Regions from separate parts of the Hymenobacter jejuensis genome, predicted to be linked through region 2. Evidence: riboswitches for the same ligand, from Rfam matches in the RefSeq annotation. Region 2 holds a riboswitch; each other region holds the start of a gene.
What was found. Region 2 has a riboswitch for S-adenosylmethionine ahead of FHG12_RS18320 (ATP-grasp domain-containing protein). Riboswitches for the same ligand answer to the same signal wherever they lie in the genome.
Positions count from the first base shown of each region.

Region 1: linked by a shared signal. The riboswitch ahead of metH (methionine synthase) and the one ahead of FHG12_RS18320 (ATP-grasp domain-containing protein) in region 2 are both predicted to bind S-adenosylmethionine.
Region 3: linked by a shared signal. The riboswitch ahead of FHG12_RS17670 (phosphoadenylyl-sulfate reductase) and the one ahead of FHG12_RS18320 (ATP-grasp domain-containing protein) in region 2 are both predicted to bind S-adenosylmethionine.

Region 1 covers NZ_CP040896.1:2,306,524-2,311,369, forward strand. The annotation lists gene FHG12_RS09435 (alkene reductase) at 1-506, opposite strand, end outside; gene FHG12_RS09440 (SDR family oxidoreductase) at 616-1,326, opposite strand; gene FHG12_RS09445 (PA14 domain-containing protein) at 1,505-2,635, opposite strand; SAM riboswitch class I at 2,819-2,932, shown strand; gene metH (methionine synthase) at 3,002-4,846, shown strand, end outside.
Region 2 covers NZ_CP040896.1:4,454,372-4,459,217, forward strand. The annotation lists gene FHG12_RS18310 (SDR family oxidoreductase) at 1-396, shown strand, start outside; gene FHG12_RS18315 (LLM class flavin-dependent oxidoreductase) at 480-1,499, opposite strand; gene FHG12_RS18320 (ATP-grasp domain-containing protein) at 1,504-2,502, opposite strand; SAM riboswitch class I at 2,873-2,976, opposite strand; gene FHG12_RS18325 (hypothetical protein) at 3,078-3,590, opposite strand; gene namA (NADPH dehydrogenase NamA) at 3,782-4,846, opposite strand, start outside.
Region 3 covers NZ_CP040896.1:4,300,895-4,305,740, forward strand. The annotation lists gene FHG12_RS17660 (sulfate adenylyltransferase subunit 1) at 1-57, opposite strand, end outside; gene cysD (sulfate adenylyltransferase subunit CysD) at 141-1,052, opposite strand; gene FHG12_RS17670 (phosphoadenylyl-sulfate reductase) at 1,118-1,876, opposite strand; SAM riboswitch class I at 2,190-2,284, opposite strand; gene FHG12_RS17675 (UTP--glucose-1-phosphate uridylyltransferase) at 2,663-4,846, opposite strand, start outside.

The DNA.
Region 1 (4,846 bases), 2.1 Mb from region 2:
AGCTTGGCGTTGCGGGCCGCCAAGCGGAATTGCTCTACCACGCCCGGAATCTCGCTGAGTTCGAGCGCACGCGGCGTCGGAACTTCTTCAAATCCTTGGCCCGTAAAGGCTTTCACGCCTTCCGGCTTGATGGCCGACGGAGCTACGGGCAACTCGCCATTGTGGAAAAACGGGTGCGAAACGCGACCCACGTGCCACAGCTGAATAAAAATACGACCGCCCGCGGCGTGCACAGCGTCCGTAACTTTCTTCCAGCCAGCTACTTGCTCATCTGAGTAAATGCCGGGCGTGTTTATGTAGCCCACACCCTGTAGCGAAACCTGCGAACCTTCCGTGATGATCAGGCCGGCCGAAGCGCGCTGCACGTAATATTCGATGATGGAATCAGTCGGGACGTTGCCTGGGTTGGTGGCCCGGCTGCGCGTCATGGGCGCCATTGCCAGGCGATTAGGGAGCGTAAGGGCGCCCACTTGAATGGGCGTAAATAGATTTGGAACTTGGCTCATGATCGTAGAATGAAGGGGAGCAGGTGCTCAAAAATTGGTTTTGTTCGATTTGATTTTATGCAACTGATAAGGTGTGCAAAAGGTTTTGGCGAGCCTTCCCCGTAGTTTGTTACCACGGCAACGGCTGGCCTTTGTGAAAAAAGCCGCCCGTAGGACCATCGCTGGGCAGCGTCGCCAGCTCAACGGCCGTGCGTGCACCTTCTTCGATGCTGAGTGGCGCGCCTTCGCCGCCAAGCTCCGTTTTTACCCAGCCGGGATGCGCCGAATTTACTTTGACGGTGGTGTCTTTTAACTCTCTGGCTGTAAGCACCGTGAGCATGTTCAGCGCCGCTTTCGACGACATGTAGGCCGGCATCAAAAAAGGGCTGTTGCTCATGGCCGTAAGCGAACCCAGGCGACTGCTGTGGTTGACGATGCGGCCCGCCGGACTTTGCTTAAGCAGCGGCAGCAGTGCCTCCGTCACGGCAAAAACCGCGAACACATTGATCTCGAACGTGCTCCGAAACAGCGCCACCGTAGCGTTGCCAGTAGGGTCTTCCTGCACCCCGGCGTTGTTGACAAGAATATCAAGCCGGCCAAAACGTTGCTGAAAGAAAGCGGGCAGCGCGGCCACCTCCTCGGCGTTGGTTACGTCGAGCTGCACGGCGTGCGCATCGAGGCCTTCCTGACACAATTGGTTGGCGGCTGCGTTGCCGCGAGCCTCGTCGCGAGCGCCAATCACTACCGTAATGCCTTGCTGGCCTAGTTGACGGGCTATTTCCAAGCCAATGCCTTTGTTGCCGCCCGTAACCAGGGCTACTCTCTTTGCCGGTTCGCTCATGTGTTGCCGCGCTAATCAGTTGCGGCGTATAGAAGCGCTGGCGTGGGCAAAAGGTTACAGCAACTACTTGCTACTCCGGATAATGATTAAAATTAATATTTAGTAATTAATTGATTATCAATACATTGCATTAAAGCCTGTCGGCAAGCTTCCGGCAGTGCCGCATCATTGTAACTGCCTACTGCACAACCACTTCTACCCGACGGTTGCGCGGCCGTTGTTTGGGGTCTTGGTTGTCGGCGACGGGGCGCATGCCGCCGTAGCCGCGGGCCGTAAGCCGCACCGAATCAATGCCTTGCTGCACCAGATACTGCCGCACCACACGGGCGCGCTGCTCCGAAAGCCGGAGATTTAGCGCGGCTTCGCCTACATTGTCGGTGTGGCCGGCTATTTCCATGCGCAGTGCGGGCTGCTCGCGTAGAGTGCGAGCCAAGGCATTGAGCACAGGGCGCGAAGTCGGCAGCAGGGTGGCAGTGCTTTGGGTAAAATACAGGTTGGGCAGCGTCACGACGTCGCCTTTGCCCAATGCCGACATATCGGGCAAGGATGCCGCTTCGTCGGTGACAGGCTCGGGCGCAGACGCTACCTTGGGCTGTGCTGCAATTGCCCGCGGCCGACGGCCTGTTGGTAACGCCGCTTTTAAAGGCGTAAGTATTGATTTTCTGGGAGGTGTTGTCGGGGCGGCGGCTACTACAGGTGTATTGTTTGCTGTCGTTGAGCGGGCTGCAACGGCGGGCTGAGGCCGAGCTGATTTAGGCAGAATAGGTACGGCAGAGGTTGGCATAGCCGAATACAGATTGGTAGTCGGGATGGGCTGGGGCGCTTCGGTGGAGTTGGGTAGCTGCCAAGCCAGCAGCGCCCGCGTGTCCTTTTCAACCTGATAATAGTCTACCTGCAGCGAGTAGTACCGGCCTGCCGTTAGCCGTTGGTGGGCCGTATAAACGGCGGCAGCCTGGTTTTGCCAAGAGTTTAAGATTTTCCGGCCGCCTACCCGTACGCGCATGCCGTCATCGGTCGTGATTTGAAAAGTGTAAACCCCTGTTACTGGGGCATATAGGTACCCCGTCCAGTGCACCGAAAACTGCTCGCCGGGTACGTTCGGCCCGGGCGATATCCACCGGCCTTCCCCTCGGGGGCCGATGGTCCAGTTAAAATCGATCGTTTTGTCGATGCGGGTTAAGGCCAGCTTCTCGAAATTCTTGCCGTCGAAATAGTCGCCTTTCAAACCGTCGCCGGCGGCAACCTGCGCCATGCTCACCTGCGCTACACCGAGCAGCATCAACGACAGCAACCGCACCAATGCTTTCATGCGCAACCTCTGCTAAGTAAATGATCCACACCGTTGTTGGGCTAACGCGGCAGCTTTTCTTGTTAGTATATAGAAAATAAAATATTTGCGAATGCGCATCCGGAGAACAGATAATCGGGCGGTAAACCAAGCCCGCGGCAAGTCCGTTTATTTTTCGGTGTTTAGGATGTACCTTTGTTGTGATACTTATCCAGAAAGACCGAGGGATTGGGCCCTACGACGTCTTGGCAACCTGACCGCGAAGCAAGGTGCCAACTCCCATTTCGCCCTCTTGGAGGAAACGAAAGAAGATAAGTACGGAACCTGCACCCGCAGTTTTCTCTTTCTGGATAGGTTTTTTGTACCTGCCGTTTTGAAAGAGAATCTATGAAGACGCACTGTTCCGACTCGCCCCTCTACTCCATCCTGCAACAACGCATCCTGGTGCTCGACGGCGCCATGGGCACGATGATTCAGCGCTACACGCTGGACGAGGAGGATTTTCGGGGGCCGCGCTTTGCCAATCATCCCAAGCCCTTGCGCGGCAACAACGACCTGCTCTCGCTCACGCGCCCCGATATTATTCGCAACATCCACGCGGAATATTTCGCTGCCGGGGCCGACATGGTGGAGACCAATACCTTCAGCGGTACCTCTATCGCGCAGGCCGACTACGGATTGGAACACGTTGTGTATGAGCTCAATTACGAATCGGCGCGGCTGGCCCGCGAAGTAGCCGATGAGTTTACGGCCCAAGACCCCAGCAAGCCGCGCTTTGTAGCCGGTGCCATTGGGCCAACCAACCGCACGGCCTCGCTTTCGCCCGACGTAAACCGCCCCGGCTACCGTGCTACCACGTTCGACGAGTTGGCCACGGCTTACCACGAGCAGGTGCGCGGCCTCATCGACGGCGGCTCCGACGCGCTGCTGATCGAAACCATTTTTGACACGCTCAACGCCAAAGCGGCGCTCTATGCCGTGCAGCGCTTCTTCGACGAAGGTGGCAAAGTTGTGCCGATCATGATTTCGGGCACGATCACCGACGCTTCCGGCCGCACGTTGTCGGGGCAGACGGTGGAAGCCTTTTGGAACTCGATTCATCACTTGCCACTCTTGAGCGTGGGCCTGAATTGTGCCCTGGGCGCTAAGCAGCTCAAGCAGTACATTCAGGAACTGAGTCGCATTGCCAACGTGCACATTTCGGCGTACCCGAATGCGGGCTTGCCCAACGCGTTCGGCGGCTACGACGAGTCGGCGCAGGAGTTTGCCGAAGTGGTGGAAGATTACCTCCGCGATGGCCTGCTGAACGTGGTCGGTGGCTGCTGCGGCACCACGCCCCAGCACATCGGCGAGCTAGCCAAGTTGGCACCCCAATTTGCGCCACGCCCCTTGCCTACGGTGCCGCAGGCGACGCGCCTCAGCGGCCTCGAACCCTTTGGTATTTACGAAGATAGCCTCTTTGTCAACGTTGGAGAGCGCTGCAACGTGACGGGTTCGCGGGCGTTTGCGCGCCTCGTCCGGACCGGGGCGTACGAGCAGGCGTTGGCTGTGGCGCGCGAGCAGGTAGAAGGCGGCGCGCAGGTGCTCGACATCAACATGGACGAAGGCATGCTTGACTCGGAGCAAGCCATGACCACGTTTCTCAACCTCATTGCCTCCGAGCCCGACATTGCCCGCCTGCCCATCATGATCGACTCGTCGAAGTGGAGCGTGTTGGAAGCCGGTCTCAAGTGCGTGCAGGGCAAAAGCATCGTCAACTCCATCTCGCTAAAAGAAGGCGAGGAGGTTTTCAAGCAGCGCGCCCGCACCGTGCGCCAGTACGGTGCCGCTGTCATCGTGATGGCCTTCGACGAAGACGGCCAAGCCGACTCGTTGGAGCGCCGCAAAGAGATTTGCCAGCGCTCCTACGACATTCTGGTCAACGAGCTGGATTTTCCGGCCGAGGACATCATCTTCGACCCCAATATCCTGACCGTGGGCACCGGCATGGAGGAGCACCGCAACTACGCCCTCGACTTCATTGAGGCCGTGCGGTGGATCAAGCAGAACCTGCCCGGCGCCCGCACCAGCGGCGGCGTGAGCAACATCTCATTCTCGTACCGCGGCAACGACGTGGTGCGCGAGGCCATGAACTCGGCTTTCCTCTACCACGCCATTCGGGCAGGGTTGGATATGGGCATCGTAAACCCCAGTCAATTAGCGGTTTACGACGAAATTCCGCCGGACTTGCTG
Region 2 (4,846 bases):
CTGTACCACGCCACCAAATTCGGGCTCGACGGCTTCTCGGAGTCGCTGTGGTTTGAGCTGGCACCGTTCGGCATTCAGGTGAAAGTAGTGGCTCCCGGAGGCGTAGCCACCGATTTTGCCACCCGCTCGCTCCAAATGACCATCGACCCCGCCGACGACTCCAACCCCTACGCCGGGCAGGTACGCAGCGTGCTCAATGCCTTCAGCAGCCGCAGCGGCAATGCTTCCACCGCCGAGCAGATCGCCGAAGTAATCTACACCGCCGCCACCGACGGCTCGAGCCAATTGCGCTACATCGCCGGTGCCGATGCGCAACAGGTGCTGGGCGCCAAAGCCAACATGACCGACGAAGCGTATCTGGCGATGACGCAGAAGAATTTCGGCTTGGCGGAATGACCTTACCCCATTCGAGCTCCACAAAAAAGCCCCGACTGCTATAGCAGTCGGGGCTTTTTTGTAAGTATCTGATTATGAAATACTTAAGCTAATACATTGATAATCTCTTCCGAGAACCGCTGCATTTCCTCCAGTTGCGGGCTGGTCTGGAGCAGGAAGAAATCAACGCCCACTTCTTCAAAGGCCGCGATGCGATCCTGGATTTGGGCGGGCGTGCCGGTAAGGCCGGTGCGCAGGCCGCGGTTCGACACCGAGTAATCCTGCAAGGACACTTGCTGCTCTAGTTGCGTGCCCGCCAGCCACTGCTGGTAGTTGCCGTAGCCAGCCGCCGAAGCCTGCACGTTGGTGATGCGGTCGAGTTCCTGCTTTACTTCCTGTTCCGAGTTGCGCACGATGGAGTAGCCGGCCACGCCAAACTTCATGGGCGGCAAGCCTTTTTCCTCGCGGCGGCGGCGCATGTCGGCGATGCGCTTGCCGATCTGCTCGGGTGAGTCGCCGTGCATCACGTACCCGTCGCACTGGGTGGTAATCAGGTTTTTAGCCGCTTCCGATTCGCCACCGGCGTACAGGAAAGGCTTTTTGGCCGGCTTGGGCTGCAGTACGTTGTCGGTGACGTTGTAGTACTTGCCTTCGTAGGTGAAATGGTCTTTTTCCCACACGCCGGTCAGTACGTCGAGCCACTCCTTGGTGCGGGCATAGCGATCGTCGTGCTCCTCGAAGTGCAGCCCGTACTTGGTCGCCTCGTCGCGCCACCACGACGACACCACGTTCAGCGACAAGCGACCCGGCGCGATCAGGTCGATGTTGGCGGCTTGCTTGGCCAGCAACGCGGGGTTATGGAAAGTAGGCCGCACGGCCACCATGATTTCCAACTCCTTCGTCACCGCCGCCAGCGCTGCCGCCGTCGACCAGGCTTCCAGGGCCGGCGCCTCTTGGCCTTTGATGTCGTTTAAGTAAAGCTCCGCGATGAGCGTGAGGCTATAGCCCCACTCTTCGCTGCGCTGGGCCAGCTGGCGCACGTAGTCCCAGGAAGTGCTCATGCCTTCGTCGGGCACGTTGCGCAACCAACCGCCAAATATGGGAAGCCAATATCCGAACTGCATGATTCTAAGCTTCTTGGGTGGCGAGTTGAGATTCCGACTTCTTAGCCAGTTCTTGCTCCAAGTAGTCCACAAAGCGGGCGTACGGGTCAAAACCCACCACGTTTACGGCGTCGGCTACGAAGTTGGAGAGGGCATTGATGTCGTAGAACAGCACGTCGCCGTTGCGGTCGTCTACGAGGTATTCGATGCCGCCCACGTCGATTTTAGCCGCGGCTACCAAACGCTCCACGGCCTCAATTACTTCGGCGGGCGGCGTGGTGGCTTCCACCTGAATGCCTTTCTTGGGCGCTTCGGTAAGGCAGAAGTCGCCTTCGGTGATCTCGTCTGGAATCTGGCAGATTTCGGCAGGGCAGAGGTTGAAGCTTTCACCCGTCGTGAACACCTTCATGGCGTAGAGGAACTTGCCATCCAAGGTTTCTACACGGGTGATGTGACCGCCGCGCGGCGCCACAAACTCCTGTACCAGAGCCGTTTGGTCGATGCCCAGATCAATGCTGCCGGCTTCCACGGCCTGCTGCAAGCCTTCCGGCGTGTCGAAGCGGATGATGCCCGCGCCGCTGCCGCCGATGTTTACCTTCACTACCAGCGGGAACTGCAACTCAGCCGCCGCATCCGGAATGCGCGAAACGTGGTTTACCACCCGCGATTTGGGATATTTCAGTCCCAGCTGCGTCAAAAGCGAGAGTTGGCGAGCCTTGTTGGTTTCGATGCTCGACGCTACCGTTCCGTTGATTACGCGCACGCCCAACCGCTCGAGATGCGTCATGAAGCCTGCCGTATGGAAGATGCCCTGCCCATGATCGCGCAGGTAAGCTGACGAGCTCATCCGGTTGACCACCAAGCTGTAGCGGCTTTCCTCTTCGGAAGGGTCGAACATATGGTAGGCGGCATCAATCTTTTCGTAGGCAATGCCCCGACGGTCGAGCTCGGCAAACAGCGGCTTAAACCACTCAGGATGCTCGTAATAAATGCCAATCGGCTTTTCGGAAGAGTAAGTGGACATATAGGTAGTTGGTAATCTGAGAAATTACAGGAGAGTATTTATCTAACTAACTGATTGTCAATTAGTTAGATAAATAAAAGAATTCGTATCGAAAGGAGTAAAAGGAAATTCCCAGCGGGAAAGTTTTGTCGGGCGCTGGTTTTGGCTGCAACCTGTGCGGGGCAAAGGGCCACAAAAGGCTCAGTCCGTGCTGCTTAGCAATTGTAAAGAGGAGCCTGTGCTACACCAACCGACGCTGGAATGGCAGAGTTAGCAACAACAGCAACAGGAAGCTGTAGGAACGAAGAAGTCTCCGCCGAACAACGCGTGTTGGGTTCGGGCGAGGGGAGAGGCAACTGAAAAAACCGCTGGGGTTTGCATGTAAAGCGCTGGTTTATAGTTCCTAAACAATTTTAGGCAGGAATTAGCACCTTAGCTCAAGGTAGGTTGCTAGAAGTTCACAGAGCCTGATCTCTCCCTTCTTCTGTATAAAGCATCCCCGAAAAAACCGGGTTTTGACGTTATGGTTGCAAAGATGGTCGTCGACAGCTTACCATGCAAATAGGAAATCCTAAAGCTCGACCGTATTGTGGAAATTACAAAGCTGATTGAGCAACTTGAAGCTGACGTTTTTCCTTTATTCCTTCTCTTATTTTATTAAGGGATAACAGCAGAATAATCGCAACAATATTTACGCCGAAAACAGATAATTCATAGTTTCTATTATAACTCAAAAGGAAAGTAGGGAAATTAAATTCAAATTTTATTGATAAGCTTTTTGTTAAATCTAGATTAATAAAGAAAGCCGAACCTGATACAAATTTATATGACATTCCCGCAAACGAAAGATTGAGAATCTGAATCGATTGATTGATCATTGAAATCAGAAGCCCTTCGTATCTATCATTTATTAATAATTTGCCCGCATAAATAGAAAAAGAATAAAAACTTAGCATTGTAATGATCATTGCGAGAACAATTCCAGTGATTATTTCTGTCTGAGCCAGTGCCCAAATTGTTATAAATATACCTAAAGCGCCGCTTAAGGCTTGATAAAGCCCTAAAAATTTAACTCTTTTAATTTCTGGTGCAGATAAAAATTCTTCCATGTGAAATAGGATTTGAAGCTTCAATGCAATAATTATCGCTGAGGCTAAGATGCTTTTGCTGTTACTGCGACTCGCAAGAAATATGTTTGCTCGCTATTAAACAAACGCCCAGCCTTCTGAGCACAGCAGGAGAAGGACGGACGTTTAGCGAAGTGATGACTGATTTAAGTTGTTAAGTGATTTGTAGTCAGTTACTTATGGCGCTTGGCCCGTTCGTATTGCACGGGCCACGGCACGTCCGCGCCGAGTTCCTGGGCCGCGTGAAGCGGGAAATACGGGTCGCGCAGAAACTCGCGGGCCATGATGATCAGATCGGCTTGGTTGTTCTCCAGGATGGTTTCAGCTTGCTGGGCGTCGGTGATGATGCCAACCGCTCCGGTCGGGATGCCGGTTTCCTGCCGGATGCGGGCGGCAAATTCCACCTGGTAGCCGGGGCCGACCGGAATGCGGGCATTGGGTACGTTGCCGCCGGTAGAGGCATCGATCAAGTCGACATCTTTGGTTTTCAAGACGTTGGCAAGCGCAACGGAATCCTCGATGGACCAGCCGCCTTCAGTCCAGTCGGTGGCCGAGATGCGCACGAACAGCGGGTGGTCGGTGGGCCATATTTCACGCACCGCTGCCACGACTTCCAGCAGCAACCGGATGCGGTTTTCAAACGAGCCGCCGTATTGGTCGGTGCGCTGGTTGCTCAGGGGCGAAAAGAACTCGTGCAGCAGATAGCCGTGGGCGGCATGTATCTCAATGACTTTAAACCCCGCCTGTAAACACCGTTTCGTCGCGGCCCGGAAGTCGTCGAGCACCTTCTGGATGCCCGCTTCGTCGAGCGCCACTGGCATGGGATACGCATCGGAAAACGGAAGGGCGCTGGGCGCGACGGTTTGCCAGCCGCCTTGGTCTTCCGGTACTTTCACGCCGCCTTTCCACGGGCTGCTGGTGCTGGCCTTGCGGCCCGCGTGGGCCAATTGCACGCCTGCCACCGAGCCCTGCGATTCGATAAAGGACGTGATCCGTTTGAGCATTTCAATGTGCTCGTCTTTCCAGATGCCGAGGTCGTCGGGGGTGATGCGCCCCTCCGGCGACACGGCCGTGGCTTCGAAAATAATAAGTCCGGCGCCGCCCACGGCCCGGCTGCCCAAATGGACAAGATGCCAGTCGTTGGCAAAGCCATCCTGACTGGAATATTCGCACATCGGCGACACTACAATGCGGTTTTTAAGCTCAAGCCCGCGCAGGCGCAGGGGGCTGAAAAGTTT
Region 3 (4,846 bases), 150 kb from region 2:
AAGGGTGCTTTTGCCGTCGTCGACGCTGCCGCAGGTGATGAATCGGAGTAAGTCCATGGGAGTATGGGGGCTGCGCCGGGGCGCAATTAGTCGGGAGAATTAGTTTTAATCTTATTTCTAAGTAATTGATAATCAATTACTTAGAAATAGCCGTTGCGCTTGCGATCTTCCATGCCGGTTTCCGAGATGGTGTCGTCGAGGCGGGTGGCGCCGCGCTCGCTCACTTTGGCTTGCAGCAAATCCAGGATGATGTCGTCCACGGTGTCGGCTTCGCTTTCCACGGCGGCGGTGCAGGTCGAGTCGCCCACGGTACGGAAGCGCACGCGGCGGCTCACGATTTCGTCGGTGTCGTCGAGGCGCAGGTGCTCGGTAAGGCCCAGCAATTGGCCGCTGGGCAGCACTACGCACGTGCGCTCGTGTGCGAAATAGATGTTGGGCAGCTCGATTTTTTCGCGCTGGATATAATTCCACACGTCCAACTCGGTCCAGTTGGAAATGGGGAACACGCGCACGTTTTCGCCCTTCTGGATGCGGCCGTTGTAGATGTTCCAGAGCTCCGGGCGTTGCCGGCGCGGGTCCCACTGACCGAACTCGTCGCGTACGCTGAAAATGCGCTCTTTCGCCCGCGCTTTTTCTTCGTCGCGGCGCGCCCCGCCGATGCAGGCGTCAAACTCAAACTCTTCGATCACGTCGAGCAACGTGTAGGTTTGCAAGGGATTACGGCTCGGAAACTTGCCGCCGGGCTCGCGCAGGCCGCGCTGCTTAATGGTGTCTTCCACGCTGCGAACGATCAATTTTTCGCCCAGGCTCGCGGCCAGCTGATCGCGGAAAGCCAGCACCTCAGGGAAGTTATGACCCGTGTCGATGTGCACCAGCGGGAACGGAAACTTGCCCGGCCGGAAGGCTTTTTCGGCCAAGCGAGTTAAGGCAATCGAATCTTTGCCGCCCGAAAACAGCAGAGCGGGTCGTTCAAATTGGCCGGCTACTTCCCGCAGAATGTGAATGGCTTCTGCTTCGAGGCGGTCTAAGTAGTCGAGATGAATTGTACTCATAATCAGTACTATGGGTCTGCCCAGGTAGGGGCCGATTTGGCGAATGAGATAACGGTGGCAGGTGCTTAAGCAAGCAGTTTTTCGACTACTGGGTCGCGGCCTTCGTGGGCGGCGGTGCTGTGCAGGCCGCACTCTTTGGCGGCCTGTTCTTCCCACCACCAGCGGCCGGCCCGAAAATCCTCGCCCGGCTTGATGGCGCGGGTGCAGGGCGCGCACCCAATGCTGACGAAGCCTTGCTGGTGCAGCGGGTTGAATGGGATGCTGTGTTCGCGCACGTACTCCCAGGCTTCGTCCCAGGTCCAGTCGAACAGCGGGTGTACTTTGATGAGCTGGTGCCCGGCATCCCACTCCACGGCGTGCATGTTTTGCCGGTTCGGCGATTGCTCGGCCCGAATGCCGGTCAGCCACACGCGCTGCCCGGCCAAGGCGCGGCCCAGCGGCTCGACTTTGCGGATGTGGCAGCACTCTTTGCGGGCTTCGATGCTCTCGTAGAAGCTATTGGGACCTTTTTGCTGAACCAAATGCTCGATGCTTTCGCGCTGTGGCGCATATACTTCAATGGGCTTTTGGTAGCGCAATAGCGTCTTGTTCCAGGTAGAATAGGTCTCCTGGAAATTGCGGCCCGTATCGAGCGTAAACACCCGAATGGGCAGGTTGTGGCTGAAAATCAGGTGGGTAAGAATCTGGTCTTCTAGGCCAAAGGAGGTCGAGAAAGCGACTTTATCAGGAAAATGGTCGGCGATGAGCTCCAACGTGTCCGTCACGGATTGCCCAGCCAAACGGTGGCGCAGGTCTTCGACCAGCCCTTCGAGTGCTACTTGCATGAGAGGAGTGAAATAGGATTTTTCCGAACGGAAAAGCAGAGAATAGAGGGGGCTGGCGCACAGACTGCCGCAAACCGAGTAGCCTATGTCTGTGACGATAGAGCCCGGTGCTGGAAGGCTGCCGGCGAGGGGGAGTTACCGTTGATCAGGCAACCGCAGGAAAGGGAAAAGAGAAGGGGACTACGCTTCAGCAACCCATGCTAGCCGCAGCCATACAGGTGGCTGGGCGCGCCATGCAACAACACCCATGCTGTACAGCAACGAGGTTGGCGAAGTAGGCGCGGAGGTTGGAGACAGTAGCCACGGTAACTTGTTTTTATATGATCAGGACTTGGCACCGTTCCCGATGGGTATCGGTTGGTTGCCGGCGCTTCGTCGAGCCTGTCTCTCCACGCCTCTGTATAAAAACAACTCTTTGATCAGAAAGAATTGATGCAGCAAATGTAAACTAAGCTTTTTGATAAAAACAAACGCGTATAGGATTCGGGCTTAGCATAAAAGGCTTTTACAGTGAAGAATCCACGAGAAAATAGCTATTAAATAAAATGAAATAACACATTGATAATCAACATGTTGTAATTAAATATCAATCGTTTGCGATCAGTGGGTGTTTTGTTGGTAAATAATCGCTTAGGATGCAAGAAAATTTTTGAAAAAAGTTGCAACGATGAGCGCAGCTATTATAAAAACAGCATCAATTTCATCCTATCGGAATGCTTGAAAAGCAAAACAGCGTCCAAAAACCGAGGCTTTTGGACGCTGTTTTACAAGATGTTAGAGCAGAAATTATTCAAAAGTGCCCAGCGAAACGACGTAATCTTTGCTGCCATCCGTTACCCACGAATCGAGTTGGGCGGGATCCTTCATCTGCTGACCGCGGCTGCGCGGCACGACCACATAGCCGCATTTCACGTCGGGGAGGGCCGACATATCGCTCCACAGCTTTTCGATCTGCGCGACGGGGTAAATGTCCTCCTGGCCGTGGCCCCAGCGGTATTTCACATCTTTGATCGTGACGTACGTGGGGATGCGCTGGGCCACGCTGCGCACGGCTTTGGCCAACAGTGCCTCGTCGCCATTTTGCACATCTTGGCGGCTCAGGCCAAACAGCTTCAGTAGCGGATCGACCTGAATCCAGGTGGTCATGGAGTTGTAGTAGCTTAGGGCCAACTCGTCTTCTTCGCGGGGCTGGGCGAGGCCTTCCAGCAGCCGAACATGGCCATTGACGCGTGCCAATCCGCCACCACGGTCTTCGATGCGGCGCGGCACTACTTCGAAAGTTAGGGCATTGCCAGAAGCCAAATGGTAGCCCAGCACGGCCGCGTGCACATCCGCGCCCAGCGTGTCGATGTTGTGCAGCATGATGGTTTCGACCTGCGGCTGCTCGCGCAGGAGCTGAGCCAGCGTACCGTTGCGCAGCAAATTGGACACCTCGTACCAGTGCCCCAGCGGCGAAAAGCGCTGAGCGGCAATGTTATCCACGTAGTCGGTGCCTTCGCCCTTCGCCTTGGCCCAGTTGATCATGCTGCTGCGCACGGCATCGCGGACTTTCTGCTTGTTTTCGTCGAGCGTTTCCTGCGGCATTTCTTCCCACATAAAGCGCAAATCGCGCTCTGTGGGCACAAAACGCTGCCCAATGGAGCGGCCTGCCGACAGGAAAACCTTGCCGCCGTAACCATAATTCCGGGTGTGCGCCAGCTGCTTACGGATGGGCTCGTGGGTGAGGTAGCTGGTAGCTACCACGTGCGGAATGTCGGTTTGGTAGTGCTCAGCCACGCGCCGCGTTTTGGCCAAATGAATCTCCAAAAAGCTGCGGTGCACGCCGTTGATTTCCACAAACGGGTTGAGCGCTTTGATCACGCCCGCACCTTTGGTCCAACGGCTGCCCACGCCGGCGGCTAGGCTCATCACGGCTACTTTGCCGGCCCGAATTGCGGCTTCGCCAGCTTGAGTATATTCTTGTGTGTCAGATAGTTGGGTAATGTCTGTGGGCTGCACGTCTTCGATGGAAGTTTCAGCGGCTAAGCGGTTGCGCGACAAGCCAATGCGACCTTTTTGCAGTTCCTCGCGGATGTCTTCGTGCTGAATGTAGTCGAAGCCATTTTCGCGCTTGATGCGGTCGGCCTTCTCGTTTTCGACGCTGCGGTTGCCCTGTGCCGTGGGGTCCGACACCTTGAACAGGTTGCTGACGATGGTGCGCAGCAGCGGGTAGGCCAGGTTGTTCTGCTCGCAATACGTGGTGAAAAAGTCAATTTCGGCCCGGCGGATGTAAGAAATGGTCTCTGGGTCTTTCTTCACCAATTGCGACACATGGATGGCGTAATACTGCTCTGGCATCAGCGCTTCATTGCCTTGGTGCAGCGTGCCCCACGAGCCTTTCGGGTTGATGCGCCAATTGTATACCACCGGCTCCATGGCAAAGGGCAGTGAATCAGATAGTTCCTGCTTGGTACTGCGCAGTAGTTCCAGCACCCGCAGCTTGTACTCCTCGTAGCGCGCGGGGTTCACAAACATGCCCATGCCGCCACCCGACATGCCGCCCAGCATCAGGAAACCGTAGTAGTCGGAGCCGAATTCCTTCTTGGCGCGGGCAATGATTTGCTCCGTGAAATACGTTGACGCCCAAGGGATTATGGTTTTGATGGGGCCGGCGAAGTTGCGGGCCGTGTTGGCGCCCAACTTCTGAACGTCGCCATCTTTAATGGCCGCCAGGATGTTGTCGAAGATCTCGTTGGTTTGCTGCCGGGCCTGCGTTTCCTGCTCGCCGCGGAGCAAGTATTTTTCCGTCACCATCTCCAGAATGGGGCCGACGTTGGACGCCATGCCCCCGTGCATCAGCACCAGCGAATTCATGATTTTCTCGCCGATTTCGGGGTGCACTTCTTCGCCTTCCAGCACGCGGTGACGCGGCAGCAGCGTGCCCCGGCTGATGTTGAACTCCGGATCGCCTTCCTGCGCAAACGTGCCCTG